4 regions of the Pseudoalteromonas sp. BSi20439 genome follow, and region 4 is predicted to be linked to each of the others. Evidence: predicted binding sites of a transcription regulator. Region 4 holds the regulator's gene; each other region holds the start of a gene.
What was found. Region 4 encodes sigma-54, which starts transcription at its own class of promoters, with help from an activator protein. Its sites were predicted from a motif close to GTTGGCACGNNNNTNGNNT; they were not measured.

Region 1 (2,206 bases), on a different contig from region 4:
GGGTACATTTTGGTGATAACGATCAATATATTGCTATAAGCGATCACGGTGAAGGGAAAAATCGTGACTTATCAGGGCATCAAATTGGTTTGGCACACTTTGCTTATATAACCAATAATTTAAATGCAGTAATAGCGCGCTTAAAGGATGCAGGCTTTGCAATAAGTAAGCAAGGCGCTGTAAATCCATTTAGAAAGAACATTTATTATATTGATCCCGCAGGGTTTGAGATTGAGTTTGTAGAGTACATGAGTGATGTACCAAGTGAGCGAAATAACGACTTATAATATGAATGAAGCCAACAATTTTGGCTTCATCAAATGTTTAGCATATTTAATAATGTTTACCATTCATGCCAAGTTGAGTTTTCAGATCATTTGCAAAGCTAATAAATTTTTCTTTAATAGTGCGCTTAACTTTAACTTCCACAGAGCCTAAAACAGTTTTTCCTTCAATTTGAATCGTTGGCCCTTGGCGTTTATTGAGTGAAACAGTTTTATTTTCAAAACTGCCTAAAATACAAAACATTTTAGAAACTACATTAACGTGCTCAGGTACATATATTTCTTCGCTGCCAAAGTAACAATTAACGTGAATAGTGACATGTTGGTGGGTAAAAATAGCATCCGTAAAATCAAGATTGATTGACCCCATGTAGTTTTCTATATAAATGTTTTGAGGCACTACCCATTGGCCGCTTCGTTCACTTGAACCAAGAATGCTTCTTAATGTAAGTGGCTCTTCATCAGTCTCATGCTGCGCACTATAATTAGGTGCAAACTGCGAGTGCTTTTGTGCCTTATATTGCTGGTCAGTATTTAAGGTTAAATCTTCAACAAGGGCCATAAGCGCGCTATTGTCACTCGCTGCCATTGCATCGTCTAAGCGCCTCTCAAATGCTTCTACAGAAATGACACCATGGCTGTAATTATAAATGAGTTGATCAATTACTTGCTCACGAACTTGCTCGATAGGGCGGTCTTCAATTTTAACAGACATTTAAATTATCCTTTTAAGGTTGCTGGCTAGTTCAAAGCAAGCCTTATACCAAATATTAATTCATTTAAAATCATTGCTTTATGTTTTTTTGTTTTTTCATCCTTTATTATATTAACGACAGATTAACCAAATATACAATTATTTAGTAAGTTTCGCTATTCGAGAAAGTTTTACGCAATGGTCTGTAAATGTTTACTTTGTAGGTTTAAGTCAGTATCGGTAGTTTTAATTTAAGTTATTGAAATTTAAGTGTAAAAATAGTTGGCCCGATGTTCGCATTAGTTCAAGTGTCTTTAATCAAAAGGAGAACGATTATGAAAACATTTAATAAGTCTATGATTGCAGCCCTAGTATTAGGAACAACCGCAATGGGCGCTCAAGCAAGCAGCTGGGAAAACGAAAGCAAAGATGCTTGGATTGATGGAAAGGCAGAAACAGTACTGCTGATGAACACCAATCTAAACAACTTTGATATCAACACGGACGTAAAAAACGGCAAGGTAATGCTGACAGGTAAAGTAAACAGCGATGTAGATAAAGAACTTGCTGAAGAACTCGTGCTAAGCCTAGATGGTGTAACTGATGTTGAAAACAGTCTAACTGTGGTAAAAAACACCGACATGAAGAAGCATGATTCTAAAATGATGGGTAACGATACCGAAAGTGATTTAACCGATGCCAAAATCACAACAGTCATCACAACGCGATACTTATTTGATTCTGAAGTAGGTGGTACAGACATTGATGTTGATACCGATAATGGTGTAGTAACTCTTAAAGGTTCAGTTGAGTCTGATGCTGAAAAGCAATTAGCGATGGAAATTGCTAAGAACGCTGAAGATGTTCGCAAAGTAGTTGATGAATTAACTGTTATTGCAGAATAATACACTATACTAAAAGCCCAGCCTTGCTGGGCTTTTTGCTTTGCTAACGTTAGAAGGGTTAAATTATGGATATTATCAGGATTATTTTTTCTATTTTATTACCACCACTGGGTGTATTTTTACAGGTGGGGCTAGGGATGCACTTTTGGTTAAATATTCTGCTAACCTTGCTCGGCTATTTCCCAGGATTAATTCATGCGATTTATATTATCGCCAAAAAATAACACCATATCGCAGTAATACATTTAATACTGAGTTGCTAATTGCCATCGTAAGGTATGTGTATTAGTTACTCAGACTACTATTATTTAATGAGTTCGTTT
Region 2 (2,206 bases), on a different contig from region 4:
TTGCCCACGACGATACGATAATTCTATCAGGCGATCATGTAATTATGTTCTTAATTGATAAGAAGCACATTAACGTGGTTGAAAAGTTATTCCAAGTTAGCGCTATTTTTCTATAATCAAACTGCTTGAGTTAAGTAATCAACAAGCACAAAAAAAAGCCGCTGACTATTAAGCGGCTTTAGTGGAGTATGATGGGGTAATACTTATTGTACTTTTGCAAACTCTTCTTTAGAAAGTTCACCATTTCCGTCAGTATCTAAGTCATCAAAAATATTCATTAGTTGTTTATTAGACGCAGCTTCCTGCTGGCTAATTACACCGTCGCCATTACTATCAAAAGAGGCAAAGTCTACTGCTGCGTATGCCGCTGATGATGACGCTAATACTAAAATCGCTAGCGTTGTATTTAATGCTTTCATAATAAGTCTCCTTAAAGAGGGAAATCCTTTTCTGAGATCCCTGTGCAATGAAAAAAGTTAAAAATTAAAAGTTTGCAAACTCAGCTTTAGAAAGCTCACCATTGCCGTCAGTATCAAGCTCAGTAAATGCGGCGGTTAAATCAGCGTTTACAGCAGCTTCGCTTTGACTAATAACCCCATTACCGTCGGCATCAAGTGTGTCAAAGTCGCTAGCGGCAAAGGCTGCTGATGAAGAAGCTAGCGCGATAAGTGCGAATGTTTTGTGTAATGTTTTCATAATTTAATCCTTCAAAATGTAATGCTTTGTGCTATTGGAAATGTCAGGCTATTACCGTCCTTGTCATTCTTTTTCATAGGCTCCCTTGCCTACTTAGGTTGTCTTTGGCAACTCAGAATATGCCTAGCCTTAGCTTATGCTTTAGAAAATTCTGCTTTTGATAGCTCACCGTTTTGGTCTGTATCAAGCTCTGAGAACATGCTCATTAGCTTTGCATCAACTGATGCTTCACTTTGGCTAATAGCGCCGTTACCGTCGGTATCAAGCGTGTCGAAGTCGCTTGCTGCGAAGGCAGCTGATGAAGAAGCCAATGCGATAAGTGCGAATGTTTTGTGTAATGTTTTCATAATGAGTATTCCTTAAAATCGTTTAAATAATGTGGGAGGTTAAGCTCCCAAAACGTTAATTGCTTAAGATTATGCTTTAGAAAATTCTTCTTTTGATAACTCACCGTTTTGGTCAGTATCAAGCTCAGAAAACATGCTCATTAGCTTTGCATCTACTGATGCTTCGCTTTGACTGATTGCGCCGTTGCCGTCAACGTCTAGCGTGTCAAAGTCGCTTGCTGCAAAAGCCGCTGATGAAGAAGCTAATGCGATAAGTGCTAAAGTTTTATTAATGCTTTTCATAATCAATCTTCCTTCAAAGTTTATGTTTTATGCGATTAAGTGTTTTACTTTAAATCACGTTTCGTTCAATACAGCCTGACTATTACAACTTCGATGCCAACAATATAAAAACCATAATTTTCAATAAATTAACCTGTATCTAGCTGAAAATGGCGCTATTCAACTCGTTATTTTGTTGCTTTTTAGCAACAGTAGATGAGGCAATAAAATTAAAACATTAAAAATCAAATAGTTGAGTTTAAGGAAAACACCACACAGTCGATTAGCAACCGCTAAAAAAGAGGATTAATTAAACAAAAAGGAAGGTGAGTTTAGATTTATTTTGTTATAAATAAAAAACTACAATTAAAAAATAGATTTAAGTTACTGTTTTTAAATAGTTTAAAAAATAAATTTTACATAGCGTTTAAAACAAACAGCCGCACAAGGCTATTTGTTGCAAAATGACGAAATCATGAAATCGCAGGAGCCTGCTGATATTTATATTAGAAGCTTGTTCAACTTGATAACAGACCCTAAGCTATTTCAACTTCAAGCGCGCTTGGGTCAATGAAGTGATCCCCCATTAGTGTTTTCATTTGCTCTTCACTGGCAAATAATCGAATTCCGCAACAGATACCGTTAGCATGTTTTTTTACACTGCAGATTTGCCCCTCATGCTGAGTCTCGCCATCAAATACAACCGTACAGCGCATATCTTTTAGCTCATCGAGTTCTTGAGTAGTTTTAATATCAAACATAACACCGGTGAGCGAAATGTCTTTTATCACCCCTTCAAAGGGCGGTTGCTCTTCGGTTAATTTTAACTTAGCAGGAAACAATGTGGGTATGCGTGCTTGTGAGCGAAGCGCAAACAACTGTACTTGTGAAGGGTATTGAAT
Region 3 (2,206 bases), on a different contig from region 4:
GGTTTTGTTGGCCAGTTAGATACTGTTATTAAAGGTTATACGGCCTCTGATGGTATTTTTAGTTCACGTATTGAAGGGCGTGAAACACAACTCGATAAGCTACAAGATGAAGTTGATGCATTTAATAGCCGAATGAAAAAGTATGAAGAGCGACTATATAGCCAATACAATGCCATGGATATATTAGTTGCTAACCTAAACTCGACAGGAGGTTACTTGCAGCAGCAATTAGCTAACCTACCGGGTGTGGCTAAAAAGTCTAGCTAAACAATTAACTTTGTTTAGCAAATAAAGCCTGGCTTATGAGTCAGGTTTTTTTATGTTTGTTCGATTGTTAGTAACTAACTGTGTTGTTTTATAGTGAGGTTTGAGGAAATAAAAATACAGAGTGAAAAATCTGCTTAATCACTCTGTAAAGGGGAATAAAATAGGGGGTTAGCTAAGGCAAGAAGTGTTTTTAAATATTAGATTTATACTTATTTACAGCTTTTTTATTTTTTTGATTACCAACTATTTTAACCGCTAATAGTTGCTTTTGATTATCTATTTTAACAGATAGCTGTTCTATTAGGTTAATTAAAAACTCAAGTTCAGTAGCTGAATAATGAGTTTTTTCTCTAGAAAGTGAGCTACTTATGTGAATATCAAGTTTATTATGAATATTCAGCGCTTGCTCAATATCCCAATCTTCTGAGTCAGCAATCAAACTTACTAGCTCATTGCAATATGCTCGAGTCTCACTATCTTTAACTTGTGAGCTTGTAACCCGATTTAAAGACATTACAGTTGTGGTTCTCTTTGTTCGAATGGAATTGCTTCCCAGCCTGACTTAATCTCTTTAATTAAGGTAATTACTTCATCAATTTTATCAATGTTGTTTTCAAGGTTTGCAGTTAATAAGCAACGCTGACAGTAATCGTACAAAGAGTCTAAGTTAGTTGATACTTCATTATTGTCTTCAAAATTTAACACTTGCTGCAACGCACCAAGTAGCACAATACAATCAGAGATTGCGTTGCCTTTTTTTTCTAACTCTTTACGTTCAATAAATCCTTTTGCAGCAGAGAGCTTGCCAACAATATTTACAAACACGAGTTTGACTTGATCATAAGGTGTCATCTCTTTAACGCTGCTAACTGTTATTTGACGGTATTTATTGATTGATGCATGAGCCATAGGTAATTCCTTAAATTTTAATTACATGTTCAGAACTCTAAGCAAGTTTAGTTCCAACATAAGTTTGACTATTACTTTATCGGCCAAAACAGTCACACCTTTAAATAATAATAGCAGTTTTTATGAGTTTTTACTGTGTGAAATCGTATCATTGAAAATCGCATTATATGTCGTTTAATTCATCCTAAGTATGTATGTCACTAAAACTACCCAGGCAATTAATAGTTATAAAGTATTGACTTTGTGCGGCCAGTGTCTGTTTTTTGGCGTTAATGTCAAAAAATCGCCGCTATTGCTTGCATCCAAACCCAACTGGCTTACAATTTGATTAATAAAACAAATTAGTGAAATAAATGGCTCGCTAAAGATGATCTTAATTTTAGATAATAATAACAATCGCTCTATTGGATTATACGCATCGCTTACTTTTATTGGTGAGGCGGTACAGTTGCAAACAGAAGCTGACTTTGAACAGGCATGTAGCCACTATCAAAACAAAGAATGTATTGTGGTGTTAGGTGCTTTGCAGTCTTTAGATCACGAAAGTTTAATTAAACGATACCCAACATTTCCTTTTTTACTCATTGGTGAAACGCTTAAACCTTTGTTGAGTTTGGCTAATGTTGTGGGGTTGATATGTGAGCCATTTACTCATGAAATAACCACACAGCTGTTACACGACTGTCAGCAATATCAGCGCATGTTGCCGCATGAACATAAAAATAATAAAGAGAAAAGCACCTTTGATGGTCTTGTTGGTGAAACCAAAGCCGTAAAAGATTTACGCTTTTTAATTACGCAGGTTGCTAAAACCGATGCTAACGTACTTATTTTAGGTGAGTCGGGCACAGGTAAAGAAGTAGTTGCCCGAAACGTACATTTGCTTTCTAAGCGTAACAAAGGCCCATTTGTACCAGTAAACTGTGGGGCAATTCCTGCAGAGCTACTAGAAAGTGAACTATTTGGTCATGAAAAAGGCGCGTTTACTGGGGCTATTTCAGCACGAAAAGGCCGTTTTGAGTTAGCGCAA
Region 4 (2,206 bases):
CTAGCGGTTAACGCGTTGAGAATATCTTGTTGGGTTAAATAGGGCAGTTTATTGTGAGCCAATTCACTGATAAATTCTAAAATTCTTTTTTTACTATTAAAAAGGACCGCAGCTTTACTGCAGTCCTGACAGATAAGTGAGCTTAGTTTCATAGTGTTAGTGTCGAGCAAGTTTCTCTTTGTGTTTAATTACTTGACGATCTAGCTTGTCAATCAGCGAGTCTATAGCGGCATACATATCTTGATGTTCAGTAGAGGCAAAAATTTCAGCGCCACTAACATGAACGGTTGCTTCAGCTTTTTGGTTTAGTTTTTCTACATCGAGAATAACATGCACATTCGTTATGTGATCAGTGTGCCTCTGCAGCTTTGCAAATTTACTATTTACGTAGTCTCTAAGCGAGTCAGTAATATCTACATGGCGACCAGTTAAGTTCAGTTGCATAAACATTTTCCTCTTTGTTGTACGCCTTAAATCAAACTTTTTCGTTGATTCGACGGGGGAATAGCTAGAGATTCGCGATATTTTGCAATAGTTCTCCTTGCTACTTTAATTCCTTGCTCTGCCAATATATCTGCAATTTTACTATCACTCAATGGTTTAGCTGAGTTTTCTGCCGCGATTAATTTTTTAATTAATGCGCGAATTGCTGTTGATGAACATTCGCCACCGTTTTCAGTGCTTACATGGCTTGAAAAGAAATATTTAAGCTCAAAAATACCCCGTGGTGTATGCATGTATTTTTGCGTAGTAACACGCGAAATAGTCGATTCGTGCATTTCTACCATTTCTGCCACATCATTAAGCACCATAGGCTTCATCGCCTCAGGACCATGTTCAAAAAAGGCCTGTTGCTGTTGCACAATACAGTTAGTTACTTTAAGTAGCGTGTCGTTTCTACTTTCTAGACTTTTTATAAACCATTTTGCTTCTTGCAAGTGTGAGCGAATAAACTGGCTATCACCACTTGATTTAACAGTACGTGACATAGCCGCATATTGGCTGTTTACCCTAATTTTAGGCATGCTATCAGGGTTTAGTTCAACCACCCAACGCCCTTTAATTTTTTTAACCGACACATCAGGAATAACATACTCTGACTCTTCTCTGACAATAGTGTCTGCCGGTTTTGGGCTAAGGGTATGAATTAACGTCATGATCTCTTTAAGCTCATCTTCTTTGAGCTTAGTTTTTTTCATTAACGTGCGATAATCACGTGCCGCTAGTAAATCAATATGATCGGTTAAAATCATTTTTGTTTCGTTTAAAAAAGGCGTGTCTTTATCAAATTGATTAAGTTGAATACACAAACACTCTTGTAAACTACGCGCGGCTATTCCTACTGGATCAAATAATTGAATACGCTTTAATACCGCTTCTATTTCATCAAGTTCAACTTCATCTTCGTCGTCGTTTTCTTGATTAAAGCTTTCTAAAATTTCTTCACAGCTAAGGGTTAAAATACCTGAGTCGTCCACGGCTTCTACTATTGCAATCGCAATGGCTTCATCTGTAGGACTAAATGGCGTCAGTTGCAATTGCCACATTAAATATTCATGCAGCGTTTCAGTTGAAGAGCCTTGATAAATTGATTCATCTTCAGGCATCGGTCCCGATGAAGAGGCAGGTGCTGCGCTCATGTATTCATCCCATGTAACGTCCATTGCCATATCATCGCTAATGGTGTCTTTGCTCATGGCTTCGCCGCTGTCTTGCTCATACTCGCTAGGTTTTTCGTCAGCTGAAGCACTTAGCGTTGATTCATCGTTATCGGCTTTTTGTTCGTTTTTACCCGCAGCATCTTCGCTGTAATCTTGTTCTTCAACTTCAAGCAAGGGATTGCTATCGAGCGCTTCTTGAATTTCTTGCTGGAGATCCAATGTACTGAGCTGCAATAAGCGAATTGCTTGTTGCAACTGTGGAGTCATTGTAAGTTGCTGGCCCATGCGCAGCTGTAATGATTGCCTCATTTATCTCTAACAATCCTTTTAAATTACGGTCTGTTGACCTTTACGGATTAAAATTTGTTCAAACTAGGGGCGGTTTAATCGCGGCGCGAGGTTTGTAACCTAGTGGGCTAAGTCAAAACCGAGCAACAAAAAGTAAATCGTCCCTAGGCAGAACCCGAAGGCCAGCGCCTGTTTGGCATTGATGCTGCGTTATCGCCTATTTATGGGGAATACCACATCACATAGGCTCTGCCTTG

Region 1: a site for sigma-54 is predicted at 1,034-1,052, ahead of P20439_RS09260 (LiaF domain-containing protein). Genes of this name have one in related genera too.
Region 2: a site for sigma-54 is predicted at 1,408-1,426, ahead of P20439_RS11780 (EF-hand domain-containing protein). Genes of this name have one in related genera too.
Region 3: a site for sigma-54 is predicted at 1,216-1,234, ahead of fliS (flagellar export chaperone FliS). Genes of this name have one in related genera too.

The regions. Positions count from the first base shown of each region.
Region 1 is NZ_BADW01000099.1:72,305-74,510, forward strand. Features, by position in the region: gene P20439_RS09255 (VOC family protein) at 1-287, shown strand, start outside; gene P20439_RS09260 (LiaF domain-containing protein) at 334-999, opposite strand; gene P20439_RS09265 (BON domain-containing protein) at 1,314-1,883, shown strand; gene P20439_RS18230 (YqaE/Pmp3 family membrane protein) at 1,949-2,107, shown strand.
Region 2 is NZ_BADW01000136.1:27,167-29,372, reverse strand. Features, by position in the region: gene trkA (Trk system potassium transporter TrkA) at 1-116, shown strand, start outside; gene P20439_RS11795 (EF-hand domain-containing protein) at 204-419, opposite strand; gene P20439_RS11790 (EF-hand domain-containing protein) at 484-696, opposite strand; gene P20439_RS11785 (EF-hand domain-containing protein) at 831-1,043, opposite strand; gene P20439_RS11780 (EF-hand domain-containing protein) at 1,113-1,325, opposite strand; gene P20439_RS11775 (flagellar brake protein) at 1,841-2,206, opposite strand, start outside.
Region 3 is NZ_BADW01000187.1:3,308-5,513, forward strand. Features, by position in the region: gene fliD (flagellar filament capping protein FliD) at 1-267, shown strand, start outside; gene P20439_RS14865 (hypothetical protein) at 458-781, opposite strand; gene fliS (flagellar export chaperone FliS) at 781-1,176, opposite strand; gene P20439_RS14875 (sigma-54-dependent Fis family transcriptional regulator) at 1,544-2,206, shown strand, end outside.
Region 4 is NZ_BADW01000055.1:41,780-43,985, forward strand. Features, by position in the region: gene ptsN (PTS IIA-like nitrogen regulatory protein PtsN) at 1-152, opposite strand, end outside; gene hpf (ribosome hibernation promoting factor) at 157-444, opposite strand; gene P20439_RS05380 (RNA polymerase factor sigma-54) at 471-1,970, opposite strand.